DNA from 3 places in the Vagococcus coleopterorum genome. Region 1 is predicted to be linked to each of the others. Evidence: predicted binding sites of a transcription regulator. Region 1 holds the regulator's gene; each other region holds the start of a gene.

Region 1 (5,959 bases):
GAATATGGTTCAGTTGAAGGCGTTTATGAAAACATTGATGAGTTGAAGAAAAGCAAGATGAAAGAGAACTTAATCAATGATCGTGAGCAAGCTTTCTTAAGTAAAAAATTAGCGACGATTGATACGGACTCACCAATTGAAGTTGAGATGTCGAGCTTAGCTTATTCAGGAAAAGACCTAGACAAATTAGTACCGTTCTACCGTGAAATGGAATTCAAACAATTGCTAAGTAAACTCGATACAAGTGGCATGACTGGGGAATCTGAAACGACGGAAGAAATCAAATTCGAATTAGTAACATCAAGCTCTGATATTACGGCTGACATGTTTAGTGATGAGATGAGCTTCTATGTGGAATTCTTAGATAAAAATTATCACAATGCTGATATTGTGGGAATCGCTTGGGGAGATACAGATAAATTATTTGTGGTTCCAGGTGATGAAGCCTTACATTCAACAGTTTTAAAAGAGTGGTTAGAAGACGAGACAAAGGTTAAAAATGTTTATGATGCAAAAGCCAATTATGTCTTGTTAAATCGTTACAATATTCAATTACAAGGTGTGAAGTTTGATAGCTTATTAGGAGCTTACTTAATTGATACGAATGATAAGAGTGAAGATTTAGCAGATCTAGCCTTCAACCATGAATACTTTGCCTTAGAAACAGATGAAACGGTTTATGGTAAAGGAGCTAAATTAGCAATACCTGAAGAAACGGTGTTAGCTGATCATTTAGCACGTAAAGCTAAAGCTTTAACTGTTTTAACCCCACAATTAATGGAAAAACTAGCGGATAAAGAACAATCAGATTTATTCTTTGAAATGGAATTACCATTATCAAAAGTCTTAGCTGATATGGAAATTGCAGGGATTACCGTTAATGCTCAACGTCTTCAAGAGATGAAACAAGAGTTTGCGATTCGCTTAGCTGACATTGAAAAAAATATTTTTGAACAAGCAGGCGAAGAATTTAACTTGAATTCACCGAAACAACTGGGCGTAATTTTGTTTGAAAAAATGGGACTACCAGTGATTAAGAAAACGAAAACAGGTTATTCAACAGCGGTTGATGTTTTAGAGCAATTAAAAGAACAAGCACCAATTGTTGAAGATATTTTAACTTACCGTCAGATTGCTAAAATCCAATCGACCTATGTTGAAGGCTTGTTGAAAGTGATTCACCATGATGGCAAAGTTCACACACGTTACGTGCAAACGCTGACGCAAACAGGTCGTTTGAGTTCGGTTGATCCTAACTTGCAAAATATTCCCGTTCGTTTAGAAGAAGGACGTAAGATTCGTCAAGCGTTCATTCCAAGAGATCCTGACTGGCAAATTTTTTCATCGGATTACTCGCAAATTGAATTACGTGTTTTAGCGGATATTGCAAAAGACCAACACATGCAAGATGCCTTTAAAGAAGGACAAGATATTCATACAAGTACAGCAATGCGTGTCTTTGGTGTGCCAACACCAGAAGAGGTGACAGGTAATATTCGTCGTCAGGCAAAAGCGGTAAACTTTGGAATTGTTTATGGCATTAGTGATTATGGTTTATCACAAAACTTGGGAATCAGTCGTCAAGAAGCGCAAACATTTATTGATAAATACTTTGAAAAATATCCTGATATTAAAACTTACATGGAAGAAATTGTTCGCGAAGCGAAAGATAAGGGGTATGTTGAAACCTTATGGCACCGTCGTCGTTATTTACCAGATATCAACGCTCGCAACTTTAACATCCGTTCCTTTGCAGAAAGAACAGCGATTAATACGCCGATTCAAGGTAGCGCCGCAGATATCTTGAAGATAGCAATGATTGAGATGGCGAAGCGTCTTAAGGCAGAAAAAATGGCAGCAACGATGTTATTGCAAGTGCATGATGAGTTAGTTTTTGAAGCACCTAAATCAGAGATACCTAAATTAGAAGCTTTAGTTAAAGAAGTAATGGAGAATGCGGTGTCATTAAGTGTACCGTTGAAAGTCGATAGTAGTACAGGTAACACGTGGTACGAAGCTAAATAAGTCGTTACTCAACTGCTTGTGAGTAACAGGGGAGGAAATTATGCCTGAATTACCAGAAGTAGAAGCAGTCAGAATTGGATTAGAACAATTGGTTTTAAACAAAACAATTCAATCAGTAGATGTCTATTGGCCGCGAATTATTGAAAAGCCAGAAGTTGATGAGTTCAAGCTGATGCTACAGGGTGAAACGATTACGGGGCTAGAACGTCGAGGTAAGTTCTTGATTATCAGGCTGACTCACTATGATTTGATTTCTCATTTGAGGATGGAAGGGAAATATGAATTCAGTGAAGAGTCAGCATCATTACAAAAGCATGCCCATGTTGTTTTTAATTTTCAAGATGGCAGCAGCCTAAGTTATTTAGATGTGCGTAAGTTTGGTCGTATGGCATTAATTGAAAAAGGAACAGCAACTGACTATGCTGGGATAAAAAAACTTGGACCAGAACCGGTTGTTGAAGAATTTTTATTAGACCCGTTTGCAGTCGGTTTGAAAAAATCAGGTAAGGCAATTAAACCGTTATTACTGGAACAAAAATTAGTGACAGGCTTAGGTAATATCTATGTGGATGAGGCGTTATTCCAAGCCCAGATTCATCCGGAACAGCCAGCTGACACATTAACCAAGAAAGAAGTGACGATCCTTCACCAAGCAATTATTGACGTTTTAGGACGTGCGGTTGAAGCAGGAGGAACAACGATTCGAACATATAAAAATGCCTTAGGGGAAGCTGGTAAATTCCAGACAGCTTTGAAAGCTTATGGTCAAACCGGTGAACCTTGTGAGTATTGTGGTGGACCAATTGCTAAGAAGAAAGTGGCTCAACGTGGGACTCATTATTGTCCGAACTGTCAGCAGTTAAAACGTCGCAAGAGTAAAGGAGCAAAGTCATGACAAAAGTTGTTGGTTTAACAGGAGGAATAGCTACCGGAAAGTCAACTGTTAGTCGTTATTTTTCTGAGGTGGGATACCCAGTTATCGATGCGGATATCATCGCTAGAGAAGTGGTTGAACCAGGAGAACCAGGCTTAGCTCAAGTTGTTGCTTATTTTGGAGAGTCTATTTTACTTGAAGATGGTCATTTAAATAGAAAAAGATTAGGCGAAATCATTTTTAATGACAGTGAAAAACGTCGAAAGTTAGATGCTATTTTAGATGATGAAATTCGCGGAGAGATTTCAACGAGAATAGAAGAACAAGTTAAACTGGGAGCGCCTTTAGTTATAGTTGATATTCCACTTTTATATGAAGCTCATTATGATGAGATGATGGATGAAATTATAGTTGTGGGTTTGTCTGAAAAAATACAATTAGAACGGTTGTGTGCTAGAAATAAATTGACTGAAGAAGAGGGCTTAGCTCGTTTAGCCAGTCAGATGCCAATTTCTGAGAAAATCAAGTTAGCTGATGTTATCATTGATAACTCGGGAACGATCCCTGAAACGTATCAACAAATCGATCAATGGTTAGTTAAGAATAAAAAAATAAAACCTTCACATATGTGAAGGTTTTTTATTTTTTCCAAATGTATAAAGCATAGCCAGCCCAAAAAAGTAATAATACAGGGGACAGATAAGTTAATAATGAATAGAGCATTAAAAAGTTGCTGTCAGAAATTCGAGCGATTAGTTGGGATATAAATGGAATGAAGAGAAAAAGGAGGATTGCAATAATAATTAGGATTAGTGACATAGTAATGATTTTATCAATCTTTTCTTGTCGTGACATAGTATTCTCCTTTCAAGTTAAGGGGATATAAACGAAGACAAGGCAAGTGTATCTATTGGGCTTTTAGATGTCAATTAAAACTGAGGGAGAGCAAGTGTAGCAGACTATGTTCCATGAAACAATTGTGATATAATAGTTCTATAATTGGACAAATAATGGAATCGAATTGATAACATTTAAATTGAAAAAGAGGTGAACTGAAATGCAATGTGCAAAATGTCAAAACAATGGCTCTCGAGTAGTCGATAGCCGACCAGCAGATGATGGCCGAGCAATTCGTCGTCGTCGTGAATGTGAAGAGTGTGGCTTCCGTTTTACAACATTTGAAAGAATTGAAGCAGCACCATTATTAGTGATTAAAAAGAATGGTGGTCGTGAAGAATTTAACCGCGATAAAATCTTGCGTGGTCTAATTCGTTCTTCAGAGAAACGTCCTGTTTCGATGGAACAAATGGAACAAATTGTTGATCAAGTAGAGAACAAGGTTCGTTCATTAGGGGAAAATGAAGTGTCAACCAATCTAATTGGTGAATATGTCATGGAAGACTTAGTAAACTTGGATGAAATTTCATACATTCGTTTCGCAAGTGTTTACCGTCAATTTAAAGATATGAGTGTCTTCTTAAAAGAGATGCAAGAGATGTTAGATAAAGCAGAGAAATAGTCATATATAAAAATGGGAAAGGAGGAATAGACATGAATAGTGCTTGGAAGCAATTACATCCACAAGATAGTTTTACGGTAAAATTGTGTCAGGAAATAACGGTTCAAGATGAGCGTGTTTTAAGTTACTTATATCAACCGATTATTGGTATCGAAGCCTTTGGGTTATACCATGCCTTGTTAACCGCCATTGATGATCATGATTTCGATAGTCAAGAAACATTGCACAGTGAATTGTTTAATCAACTTAATCTTGATTTACCTAAAATCTTTAATGCCCGAGTAAAGCTTGAAGGGATTGGTTTGTTGCGTGTTTACGAAAAACAACAAGATAATTTCCGTCACTTTATTTATGAACTTATTCCGCCGTTAGCCCCAACAAATATTTTTAATGATGATGTTTTAAGTTTGTTATTATTAGATGCTGTGGGAGAAAAGCGTTTTGATAAATTAGTCAAACGTTTTGCGATTCCACAATGTCAGCCAACAGGCTATCAAGAGGTAACTCATAAATTTGTGGATGTCTTTCATTTCAAAGGGGAGCAGCTAGCTAGTCATAGCCAACAACTTACCCAAACGAAAGCCCAATTTACTGAAGTGGAGCTAACAAAATTATCACCAGTACGTGATAGCTTTGATTGGGATTACTTTATGAGTTTAATGAATGACTTTTTCTTAAATAAGGAAAAAATGACACAAGAAGTAAAAGATACAATCTATACGTTGCATAATTTATACGGCATCAATGAATTAACGATGCGTGAATTAGTGGAACCAAGTGTCGATTATGTCACTAATGAAATTAAAGTAAATGAGTTGCGTAAAGCGGTCATTGATAAATATCATGGTCGTAAGGAACAGCAAGCAGGTGAAGCCTCACCAGCTTTGGAAGGCTTAACTGATTCTGAGCAATTGATTCGTCGTAAAAATGACATGGTAGCAAAAGGTTATAGTGATGCGGATGTTGAATTTATTTTAGCAACAGAAAGTTATAGTCCGATGATTTACTTAGAATCAATCAAAGATCAAAAACGTGGGTTCATTTCTGATGGGGAACGTTATGCCATTGAAGGCCTAATTAAACGTTCAACATTATCAGATGCGGTGCTTAATGTTTTAATTCATTACATCTTAGTTGTTCAAGGTAAGCCAGATATTAATAAATTCCATGCGGAAACCATTGCCAATGATTGGGCACAAAATCAAATTAGAACGCCGGAAGCGGCATTTGAAAAAATTAAAGAAGTAGCTTCACAACAAGCAAGTAAGCCAAAACAATCTTATTCTAAAAAATCCTATGCTAAAAAAGGAGGTCGTAAAGAAACGACACCTGATTGGGTAGGTCAAACAAACCAAGAAACACGTGTTTCGAAAGAAGCAGAGGATCGTTTGAAAGAACGAATTAAAAAATTACGTGAACAGTCAAAGGAGGGTGACGCCTAATGGAACATGTTGGAGATGAAATGACAAAAGTTTTGAATAAAAACAATTGGAATGAACGCCTAGATGAATTAGTTAAAGAAGTGCTTGCTGATCCAGATG
Region 2 (5,959 bases), 750 kb from region 1:
ATGCTTGAAGCATCTGTGACAAATGTTAAAGCACGCGTCATTGTGCGAACTGATTTACCAAAGTCGGTACTGTTCATCAAGTTTGGGATATTAGTTGAACCAAGGTTACAACTAATATCTGTTCCTAAAACATCATAGCCTTGCGTGTCATTAATAACAGATGGCTCTTGAATTTGTAGGATTTCAGAACATAAGTTACTCATGATGATTTTGCCATCAACAGGATTTTGGCGGTTAGCTTCATCGATGTTAATGATGTATGGATAACCTGATTCTTGTTGTAATTTACTAATTTCATTTTCTAAATCACGGGCTTTAATTTTTGTTTTACGAATCTTATCATTAGCAACTAAGTTATCGTATTCAGCTGTGATATCGATATAAGAGAATGGCACGCCATATTCTTTTTCAACACTATATGGGCTGAATAAGTACATATCTTCGTTGTTACGAGCTAATTCATAAAATTTATCAGGAACGTTTAATCCTAAAGAAAGAGTTTTAACACGGATTTTTTCATCAGCGTTTTCTTTCTTAGTTGATAGGAACATTTCGATATCTGGGTGGAAGACGTTTAAGTAAACAACACCAGCACCTTGACGTTGACCTAATTGGTTACTGTAGCTAAAGCTATCTTCGAATAATTTCATAACTGGAACAACACCGCTGGCTGCACCTTCGTATCCTTTGATAGGGGCACCGGCTTCACGCAAGTTGTTTAATGAAATCCCAACACCACCACCGATACGTGATAATTGTAGGGCACTATTGATAGCGCGTCCGATACTGTTCATGTCATCAGTTACTTGTAATAAGAAACATGATACTAATTCTCCACGGCGTTTACGACCAGCGTTTAAGAATGAAGGAGTAGCTGGTTGATAACGTTGGTGAATCATTTCGTCAGCAATTGCTAAAGCTAGTTCTTCATTACCGTCAGCGAAGTAAAGCGCGTTGAAAGCGACACGATCTTCGTAACGTTCTAAGTACATTGTACCCTCGTTATTTTTAAGAGCATATTGTGAATAGAATTTATACGCTGCCATAAATGATTTAAATTGGAAGTTTTGCTCAGCTAAGAACGTATATAACTCATCGATAAAGGTCATTGAATATTTACCAATGAATTCTGTCTCGATAAAATCATGTTCCATTAAATAGTTGATTTTTTCTTCTGTTGAAGCAAATGTCATCGTACATGGTTCAACGTTTTCTTTAAAGAAGGCATCTAAAGCTTCTTTATCTTTGTGCAATGGAATTTGACCATCGATTGGACGGTTGATTTCATTGTTAAGTTTGAAATAACTAACATCTGTTAAATTTTTTAAACTCACGTCTAGTCCCTACTTTCTATTGTTAATATGCTCTAAGAGCTAAGAAAAATCGTTCACTACCTAGGAGTGATGTACGGGTCCGAAGTAGGAACGATTTAGATGTTTATATTTAGTGCTACTATATATAGTAGTTTAAGCTAGTCCACGTAATTGATCTGGTCTAAAACCAACAATTGAAACATTTTCATTAGCTGTTACAACTGGTACGCTACGGTAACCGTTGTCTTTTAGCCAATCTACATATTGTGGTTCGTTGTCTATGTTGACTTCGTTATAAGAAACGTTTTTATCTGTTAAAAAACGCTTAGTCATCTTACATTGAGGGCAGTTATCTTTAGTGTATAATGTGATGTTCATTGTGTCTTTACCTCCGTCTTGATTTCTATATTTAGTATACTAGCTCACACAAAAAAGTCAACACGAACACACAACATATTGTGTGTTTTTTTTATGTAATACTACAAATTGTATTTGTATGATTTTCACAAGATTGATATTTCAAGGTTTCATAGGTGTTTTCATAATCGATATTTTTTGAATTTTTTTTTTATAAAATTAAAAAATAATGTGAATGAAATAACTCGGTTAGAAAATGGCCGAACTAACTTGTTGTTAAATTTATTTACTGCCAATCAAACACTATATATAGTAGGAAGTGATTTGAAAAATCATTGCGAAACAGTCTGGAAAGTGCTAAAATAAAGGCGTAGTCGGGTTGTTAGCTCAGTTGGTAGAGCAACGGACTCTTAATCCGTGGGTCGAGGGTTCGAACCCCCCACAACCCATGGGTGCCAAACCCACGAGGCAGGTCAAATGTTGGTGCGCAAGCATTTAGAAAACGATTGGCGCTGTCTCTTTTTGTACGAGCATCTAGATTGTAATAATTATAATTAAGGGGTATAATAGGGTTATAGATGAAGAAGGAGGAAATTATTATGGCATATGAAAAAACACAAGTCGTTTTAAATCAAGCGGTGGCGGATTTAAGTCAATTTTCAGTAATGATTCATCAAACACACTGGTACATGAGAGGGGAAGAGTTCTTAACCCTACATCCAAAAATGGATGAATTCATGGATGGCATTAACGATCAATTAGATGAGGTGGCCGAACGCTTAATCACTATTGGGGGAGCGCCATTCTCAACATTAAAAGAATTTGCTGAAGAAACTAAACTGGTCGAAAAACCAGGGACATATAAAACAGACATGACAACTCGCATGGAAGAGTTAGTTGCAGGATACCGTTACTTACAAGGGTTATATGCCCAAGGTATTGAAATCGCAGGTGAAGAAGGCGATAACGTAACAGAAGATATGTTTATCGACTTTAAAGGAACGGTGGAAAAACAAATCTGGATGTTAACAGCGAAGTTAGGTCAAGCGCCTAATATCTAGAATAATAATTAAGTGAACAGAAAAGAACATTGGTGTTTATCCAATGTTCTTTTTGTTTTATTGTTAAAAATAAGTTAAACTGTTTTTTATGTTGATTTTATGATTTAGAAAGTAGGAGATTAGGTTTGAAACAAATGATGACAAAAGATCGCTGGATGGATTTAGGCTATTTAATGGTAGGATCACTATTTTTAGCGTTAGCGATTAATTTAGTATTAAGTCCGAATCAATTAGTAGCTGGTGGCGCGAACGGTTTAGCTATTATTTTAGAAAAGAAATTTCATTCGAGCTTAGCGCTGACTTTATATGCGATTAATATTCCTTTATTAATTTTGAGTTTTGTGGCACTTGGTAAAGAAGTTGGGATGAAAACAATTTTAGGTAGTTTGATTTATCCGTTCTTTGTAGGGCTAACAAGTTTCTTACCGCCATTAACGAGTGATCCAATTCTATCAAGTATCTTTGGAGGTGTCTTGGCAGGCCTAGGATTAGGTTTAGTTTTTAGAGGGAATGCTTCAACAGGGGGAACGGCGACAATTGCCCAAGTCATTAATAAGTTTGCTAAAATCCCTTTAGGTATTGCAGTATTTTTAATTGATGGCATTATAATTTTAAGTGCGGGATTCGTATTTAATTTCGACAAAGTTTTATTCGCCTTAATTTGTTTATTTGTGATTAGTCGAGTAATTGATTTAGTTCAAGTAGGTGGTAAACCATCGAAAAATATTTTAATTATTTCCGATAAAATGACAGAAGTTGAAGCAGCCTTATTAAGTAAAATGGAAGTCGGTGTCACTAGAATTCCGATTACTGGTGGCTTTGATAAAAATGAAAAAGAGATGCTGATGTGTGTTATTCCAGAAAATAAATACCATGCAGTTAGTGAATGTGTCTTAGAAATTGATAGTACGAGTTTCTTAACAGTGATGCCAGCCCAAGAAGTTTTAGGACGTGGCTTCAGCCTTGCAAGATAAAATAGAATAAAGAAAAAAACAGCTAACTTAGTTAGCTGTTTTTATTTTTAAAAATTTAGGTTTCCATAAGACTACAATAATCAAAGTGATAAATGTGACAATGCCGTAGATACTGTATGGAATAACTTTGAAAACAGAGATATTAGCAGCACTGGCAATCACAAGTAAAGCAGCACTGTTCGGTAAAAATGCTTGTAAAGCAGCAGAACTCATATCTAGAATTGAAGCAACCCAGTTACGGTCAAGGTTGTTACGTTCACTGATTTTGTTAGCGATTGGTCCAGCAACTAAAACAGTAACAGTATTGATTGTGATACATGCCATAACGATGGTGCTCAATAGTAAAATGCCGAACTCAGTGCTCTTAGTTGATTTGAAGTTTTTATCAAACTTAGCTACTAAGTAATCAACGCCACCGAAAGCTTCCATCAAGCCACTTAAGCCACTCATTAAAATAGCAATGATAGCAATATCTTCCATCGAAATCATACCTTGACTCATAACACCTAAAGAATCGATAAAGTTAAAGTCACCTTGGAAGAACCCGATACACCAAGCTGAGATAATACCAATAATTAATGAAGCAATAATATTTAGACGAGTTAATGATAAAACAATAATTAAAACATAAGGTAAAATTTTCAACCATTCAATAGCATCAGTGGTTCCTGTGTAATCAGTCGTATTCATTGTTAATAGGAATAATGCTACTAATGTGATGATAAATCCAGGTACGACTAATTTGATGTTCATCATAAATTTTTCTTTAGTATTTGCTTTTTGAGTTTGGACAGCTGCAATAGTACTGTCTGAGATATTTGATAAGTTATCCCCAAACATTGCTCCCCCTAAAACAGTTGCAATGCAAAGTCCTAGTGGTAAACCAGCTTGTTCACTTAACATCATACCAATAGGAGTTAGTGCAGCAATTGTCGCCATACAACTACCAATTGATAATGAGACGAAACTTGTAATGATAAATAAACCTGGCGCTAGTAAACTAGCAGGTAAATAATGCAGACCAGCGTTGACAGTTGCTTCAATTGATCCCATTTCTTTTGCTAATCCAGTAAAGATTCCAGCTAATAAGAAAATTAAAACCATTTGAATCACGGTGTGGTTACCAGCACTTTTACAAAAAGTTGTTAACTTATCATCGAACTTCATTTTTGGAAATAAAATAATAGATAATAGCACACTAACGAAGAACGCTAAGTTAAACGGTAAGTTCATCACACTTCCTGTGCCAATGCCTACCGCTACAAATAAAATTAAAAATGTTGCCATGGGTAACAATCCAACGATACTACCTTTTTCTAAATCTTTTTTCATAAATCCTCCACCTTTCAAATGATAATTATGTGATAAAAATCACAAAAAGTAAAGTGGTTTTCTGATGCAAGCTGATAAAAAATGCTAAAAATTTGTGAAATGCTAGTTGTTTATTAAGTAGCACACGATGACAAGAGGCTTGAAATAAAGAAGAATGATTGACTTATCACGGTTTTGGGCGTAGAATTATTTGTTCAACGAGATAAAAGTAGGAGGCTATAAAATGTCAGAAAAACAAGAATGGCAGATGGAACAAGACCATCTATCAATGGTTTATGATAAGTTGCTGGAAATGGAACGCCGTGTTTACAATGATTCCGAAGAAGCCGATGAAGACTCTCGTTTATTCTTACGTAATTTGTCAGAAGATGTCCGGATGAACGGTGCTTCTGCAGCAGATAGTTTTGAATCCTTAATTCAGGTGGAGCAAAAAAACCAAGAATTGGCACAATTAAACTACAAGCGTGAGTGGCTAGAAAAACAAAAAAATGTTATTAAACAGTTATTAGATGGCCCGTACTTCGCTAAGTTGGATGTTAAATATCCAGAAGAAACAGAAGCGGATCAATTTTATATTGGGGTAGCCGGGTTTAGTGATGAAAATCATGAACAATATGTCTATGATTGGCGTTCACCGATTGCTAATTTATATTATGAAAATAGCTTAGGTGAAACAAGTTATGATGCTCCTATGGGAAAAGTTGCGGTTGATTTACAAAAGCGTCGCCAGTTAAAATTAACTAAAAATAAATTATTGGATTTCTTTGATACAAGTACAGCGATTGAAGATCCGATGCTGTTGGAAGTTTTGAACGAAGAATCGTCAGTGAAGTTACAAGATATTACGAGTACGATTCAAAAAGAACAAAATGCGATTATTCGTGACACAAAAAGCGATGTTCTAATCGTAGAAGGAATTGCT
Region 3 (5,959 bases), 720 kb from region 1:
TATTCTTAAATAAATCGTCTACGTTGCCACCTTTAGCTAATCGTTCACCAAATGCACCATACATATAAAGAATCGGAGCATTTTCCGGCGCAGCCTCTTTACATCGTTCGACGCGGTAGACCAAGGCATCTTTAGCAATTTGCATGCGTTCAGCTAAACCATACCAGAATTTTTCAATACTGCCGTTTGCTTCTAAAGCAATACGTGGCAAGTTCATTGTCACCACACCTAAGTTCATACGTCCCGAGTTGACTTCAACTCCATTTTCATCCTGCCATCCTTGTAAGAACGAACGGCAGCCCATTGGCGCTTTGAAACTACCCGTTAATTCAACAATTTTATCATAGTTTAAAACATCTGGATACATGCGTTTTGTTGAACATTCTAACGCCAATTGTTTCACGTCGTAGTTTGGATCTTCCGGCTGTGAATTTAAGCCTTTTTTGATTGAGAAAATCAATTTGGGGAAAATGGCTGTACGATGTTCTTGCCCTAATCCTTCGATTCTAATTTGTAAAATAGCTTTTTGAATTTCTCGTTCAAACCAGCTTTCACCTAACCCAAAACCAAATGACGTAAACGGTGTTTGCCCATTTGATGTAAATAGCGTGTTGATTTCATACTCTAAACTTTGCATTGAGTCATAAATATCTTTTTGTGTTTTTTCTTTCGCATAATCATCATGCTTGGATTCATCATCAATCCATTTTTTAGCATCACGCAGATGCTTGCGATAATTTTCTTCGGCATAAGGCGCTAATAATTCATCAATTCTATCTGCTGAACACCCACCATATTGACTTGAAGCCACGTTAGCAATAATTTGCGAAATTTGTGCCGCAGCTGTTTGAATCGATTTAGGTGATTCAACTTCTGCATTTCCAATTTTGAAACCATCGCGTAGCATGCTTTCAAAGTCAATCAAACAACAGTTAGTCATTGGTGTATATGGGTGATAATCTAAATCATGGTAATGAATATCCCCTTTTTGATGAGCGTTTGATACATGTTCCGGCAACATTTTTAATCCAATTGATTTACCCACAATACCTGCGGTTAAATCTCGTTGCGTGTTGAAAACATCACTATCTTTATTAGCATTTTCATTTACTACTGTTTGATCTTTAGCTAATAATTTTCCAATTGTGTAATTAATATCTGTCGCTTGCGTCCGTTCAAAGTCACGATTTGTACGATAATTAATATACGCTTGTGCTAATTCTAGTTCATGTTCTTGTAGTAGAATGTGTTCCACGACGTTTTGAATTTCATAGATTTTAACGTCTTGGTGAAAACGAGACGTTAATTCTTCAGAAATTAATTCTACTAGATGTGAAATACGTTCCTCATCTGCTACTTCTTTTTGATCTGCTTTGATTAAAGCATTATGAATTTTTGACATATCAAAATCGACAGCACGTCCATCACGTTTGATGACGCGGATGCGGTTTAATTGGGTTGGAAAAGCTACTATTTTATCCTTTGACATCCTTGTTCACTCCTTCATTTGCTTTCTCTATTATTCTAACCTAGAACAACGAAGTTAACAACTAGATAATGTGTTATATGTGTACTTTTTAATTAATACACACCATATATAGTTTGTTCCGTGGGAGAATCCTGTTGTAAGAACCTATTACACAACAAAAAAACACCTTTCTTAAGAGGCGTTTTTATTCCTTTATAATAAAGTCACACTACTCTTACTATCATGCCATAGTTCTTCTGGAGTATAATGATCATTTTCGTTAATCGTGACTGTCCCATCAGGTTTGATATCAATCTCACAACCTATCCACATGGTGGTTGGATTAACCAATAAGTTTTTACGTTTGCCTTTTCCTTTACTAACAGAAAAAGCATCTTTCATATTAGAAATATAATGCGTTTGAAGATATTTTATTTCACCATTATCAAATTCTATTTTTAAGATATTTGCAGCATTTTCAACCTTTAACGCTTTAGGCACTTTTTTATCCACCAACACTCACCCTTTCTAAAAATATGACCTTACTACTGTTTATTATACGCTCTTTAGTATCTTTAACAACAAAAAAAGATGCTACTCAAATGAGTAGCATCTTTAAATTTAATTATTTAGCAAGAGCTTTTTTAGCTTCTTCTGCAAGAGAAGTGAATGCAGCCGCATCGTTAACTGCTAAGTCAGCTAACATTTTACGGTTGATATCGATTTCAGCTAATTTTAAGCCGTGCATCATTTTGCTGTAGCTTAAGCCATTCATACGAGCAGCAGCGTTGATACGCGCGATCCATAATTTACGGAAATCACGTTTTTTCTGACGACGATCTCTGTAAGCATAGCTGTAAGATTTCATCACTTGTTCTTTCGCTGTTCTGAATAATGTATGTTTTGATCCGTAGTAACCTTTCGCTAACTTAAGCGTCTTTTTACGACGTTGACGGGTAGTACTTCCACCTTTGACACGTGCCATATGGTTATTCCTCCTTGAATTATCTCTAATAATTAGTTATTTGTTTGATATTGCTAGTTAAAACTATTTTTTCAAAGCGTATAATTGTTGACGGATACGTTTGTAATCGCCTTTTGAAACCATTGACGCTTTACGTAATTGACGACGTTGTTTTTTAGTTTTCCCGTGGAAACGGTGACTAGTGAAGGCACGGAATCTTTTTAGTCCGCCACCACCTGTACGTTTTACACGTTTAGCTAAACCGCGGTGTGTTTTTTGTTTTGGCATCTTTATTTCCTCCTCAAAATCTTTTTACTTTTCTGTTTTTGGTGCTAGCATTAGAAACATGCTTCTGCCGTCCATTTTTGGTTTTTGCTCAATGTCGGCTAGATCTTTAATTTCATCTGCAAAGCGCATCAAGACATCCTGACCAATTTGCTTATGAGTAATAGCACGTCCTCTGAAACGGATAGAAGCTTTCACTTTATCGCCTTTTTCTAAGAACTTACGTGCTTGACGTAATTTAGTATTAAAATCATTAGAGTCAATCGTTGGACTTAATCTAACTTCCTTAACATTGATTACTTTTTGATTTTTACGTGCTTCACGTTGTTTCTTCTGTTGTTCAAAACGATATTTACCATGGTCCATAATACGTGCAACCGGTGGTTTCGCATTTGGTGATACAACAACTAAGTCTAAGTTAGCATCTTCCGCCATTTGTAAGGCTTCAGCTTTAGTTTTAACACCAATTTGTTCGCCAGAATCTGAAATCAAGCGTAATTCACGTGCACGAATGCCGTCGTTTACCATCATATCTTTTGCTATGGTCATTCACCTCTCTTTTAATTACTTGGAGTATTAAACAAAAAAAGAAGCCCTCTTTATGAAGACTCCCGCAATCCTTTTATTCCTTTGGCAAACCAAAGTTCAAAAAAATATCTAGCCCAGAGATTACTATCTACTAAGGCGAGAAGCGGGTGCTTCTGCTTAATTCTCAACTTCATAAGTATAGCAAGTTCCAAAGGGTTCGTCAATACTATAAATCAAAAAAAGAACCAGCTTTACTGATTCTTTTTATTTAACATTCTCTCAACAACGCGTTTAGTTGCATAACCATCTTCAAGACTTGTAAATTGATCCCCAAACCCTTTTGAAACTTTTTGTTCATCTGAGTTCTTGATAGCTTTGATCAATTCGTCCTCTGTTTGCACAATCGGACCTGGTGCATCTTTTTCAAAATCAAAATAAAATCCTCGCAAATCATTTTTGTATTCTTCCAAATCGTAACAATAAAAAATCATTGGACGTTTTAGAATAGCATAATCGAAGAACACACTTGAATAATCTGTAATCAATAGATCGCTGATTAAGTATAATTCACTAATCTCATTATATGAAGAAACATTTTTTATAAACGAGTTATCTTCACTAATATCATTTGTCGTTAAAACTAAATAATGAAGACGGAAGATAATATAATAATCATCACCTATTTCCTCTTGCATTCGCTGTAAATCTAGCTCTAGCTCATAATGTTTATAATCTCGCCATGTTGGTGCATATAAAATAATTTTTTTGTCTAATGGAAGTCCTAATTTTTGTTTAATCTCATCAATGTGTTCTTGATTGTTAGATGTTGTTAAATAATCATTACGTGGATACCCAGTTTCTAACATTGCATTGTTAAAATTGAAACAACGCTTGAAAATTTCTGTTGAATATTTATTTGGTGAAATCATATAATCCCAGCGGTCTGATTCTAACGAGAAGGCCTCTTTATACGGAATCGGCCTGTTCCATCTATCAGGTATGTTTTCATCATCCATATCAATTGCTAGTTTTTTTAAAGGGGTACCATGCCATGTTTGTAAATAAATCGTATCTGATGGCTTCGTAACCCAAAGAGGAACACGGCTATTTGTAACCCAGTATTTTGATTTCGCAATAATGTATAACCCTTTTATTGAAATTTTCGGTACAGTATTTAGCCCCAAATCATCAAATTTTGAAAAAAAACGACTGTCCATCCCCCAATAACACTTATACTCTGGATACTCTTTATTTATATACTCATAAATAGCTCTTGGATTATCACTATATTGACGACCTAAAAAACTTTCAAAATAAATCATGTTGTCATCACGATTTAAACATTTTGAAAATAGCCAGGATAGAAATTGCACTATTTTTCTTTTAAATTTTATTGAATATTTACGATATTTATTTTTAATTGCACTCATTACTTCGCCTCCTAAATCACTCCTAACAATAATATCACTTAGCACTTGATTTCTCAATTCTAAAAAAAGCCCCTATCATTGATAGGGGCTTTAATACCTATTTACTTTCTTCTGGTTTTGCTTCAACTTTTGGTTCTGGTTTCGGCATTAACTCTTTGCGAGATGCGTTAACACGACCTTGTTTATCGATTTCAGTGATCTTAACTTTAATCACGTCACCTTCTTTAACAACATCTTCAGTGTTAGCAACACGTTCATGGGCTAATTGAGAAATGTGAACTAAAGCATCTTTCCCTTTGAACAAGTTAACGAAAGCTCCAAATTTTTCAACGCGAACTACCTTAGCTTCGTAAACTTCACCGACTTTAGCTTCTTTTGTTAATTCTTCGATGATTTCGATCGCACGTTTAATCATTGCAGCATCTTCAGAAGCTATGCTAACTTTACCATCTTGATCAATATCAATCTTAACACCTGTTTCATCAATGATACCGTTAATTGTGTCGCCACCTTTACCGATAACTGCTTTGATTTTATTAGGGTCAATTTGAATCATTTCAATCTTAGGTGCATATTGGCTTAACTCAGCACGTGGTTCAGCAATAGCATCTGTAATAACATTTAGAATTTCCATACGCGCTTTTTTAGCTTGCGCTAAGGCTTCAGTAAGAATTTGTTCAGTAATACCTTCAATCTTAATATCCATTTGTAAAGCAGTAATTCCGGCTTCAGTTCCGGCAACTTTAAAGTCCATATCACCTAAGTGATCTTCTAAACCTTGGATATCCGTTAAGACAGTATAATCATTCCCGTCCATAACTAATCCCATAGCGATACCAGCAACTGGGGCTTTAATTGGCACACCAGCATCCATAAGCGCTAAGATACCACCACAAATACTTGCTTGTGATGATGAACCGTTTGATTCTAATACTTCAGAAACCACACGAATCATGTACGGGAATTCTTCAGCAGATGGAATAACTTGCATCATCGCACGTTCACCTAAAGCACCGTGACCGATTTCACGACGACCTGGTGCACGTGTTGGACCAGTTGACCCTACAGAGAATTGCGGGAAGTTATAGTGATGAATGAAACGTTTTGTTTCTTCCGTACCTAGACCATCAATAATTTGATGTTCACCTAATGGCGCTAAAGTAACTGTAGATAACGCTTGGGTTTGTCCACGAGTGAATAGTCCTGAACCGTGAACGCGTGGTAATAAACCAACTTCACTTGCTAAAGGACGAATCTCATCAATTTTACGACCATCAGGACGAA

What was found. The regulator NrdR, encoded in region 1, represses ribonucleotide reductase genes. The targets are predictions, from matches to a motif close to ACACNATATATNGTGT.
Region 2: nrdH (glutaredoxin-like protein NrdH) is a predicted target of NrdR. The motif match lies at 1,760-1,775, and genes of this name have one in related genera.
Region 3: nrdD (anaerobic ribonucleoside-triphosphate reductase) is a predicted target of NrdR. The motif match lies at 1,589-1,604, and genes of this name have one in related genera.

The regions. Positions count from the first base shown of each region.
Region 1 covers NZ_CP049886.1:963,766-969,724, forward strand. The annotation lists gene polA (DNA polymerase I) at 1-2,025, shown strand, start outside; gene mutM (DNA-formamidopyrimidine glycosylase) at 2,066-2,920, shown strand; gene coaE (dephospho-CoA kinase) at 2,917-3,531, shown strand; gene nrdR (transcriptional regulator NrdR) at 3,957-4,418, shown strand; gene G7081_RS04805 (replication initiation and membrane attachment family protein) at 4,451-5,860, shown strand; gene dnaI (primosomal protein DnaI) at 5,860-5,959, shown strand, end outside.
Region 2 covers NZ_CP049886.1:216,390-222,348, reverse strand. The annotation lists gene nrdE (class 1b ribonucleoside-diphosphate reductase subunit alpha) at 1-1,334, opposite strand, end outside; gene nrdH (glutaredoxin-like protein NrdH) at 1,467-1,691, opposite strand; tRNA gene G7081_RS01050 (tRNA-Lys) at 2,047-2,119, shown strand; gene G7081_RS01045 (Dps family protein) at 2,270-2,731, shown strand; gene G7081_RS01040 (YitT family protein) at 2,857-3,705, shown strand; gene G7081_RS01035 (Na+/H+ antiporter NhaC family protein) at 3,733-5,037, opposite strand; gene G7081_RS01030 (HelD family protein) at 5,261-5,959, shown strand, end outside.
Region 3 covers NZ_CP049886.1:238,893-244,851, forward strand. The annotation lists gene nrdD (anaerobic ribonucleoside-triphosphate reductase) at 1-1,489, opposite strand, end outside; gene G7081_RS01150 (hypothetical protein) at 1,682-1,981, opposite strand; gene rplT (50S ribosomal protein L20) at 2,094-2,453, opposite strand; gene rpmI (50S ribosomal protein L35) at 2,517-2,720, opposite strand; gene infC (translation initiation factor IF-3) at 2,745-3,266, opposite strand; gene G7081_RS01170 (CDP-glycerol glycerophosphotransferase family protein) at 3,497-4,675, opposite strand; gene pnp (polyribonucleotide nucleotidyltransferase) at 4,773-5,959, opposite strand, start outside.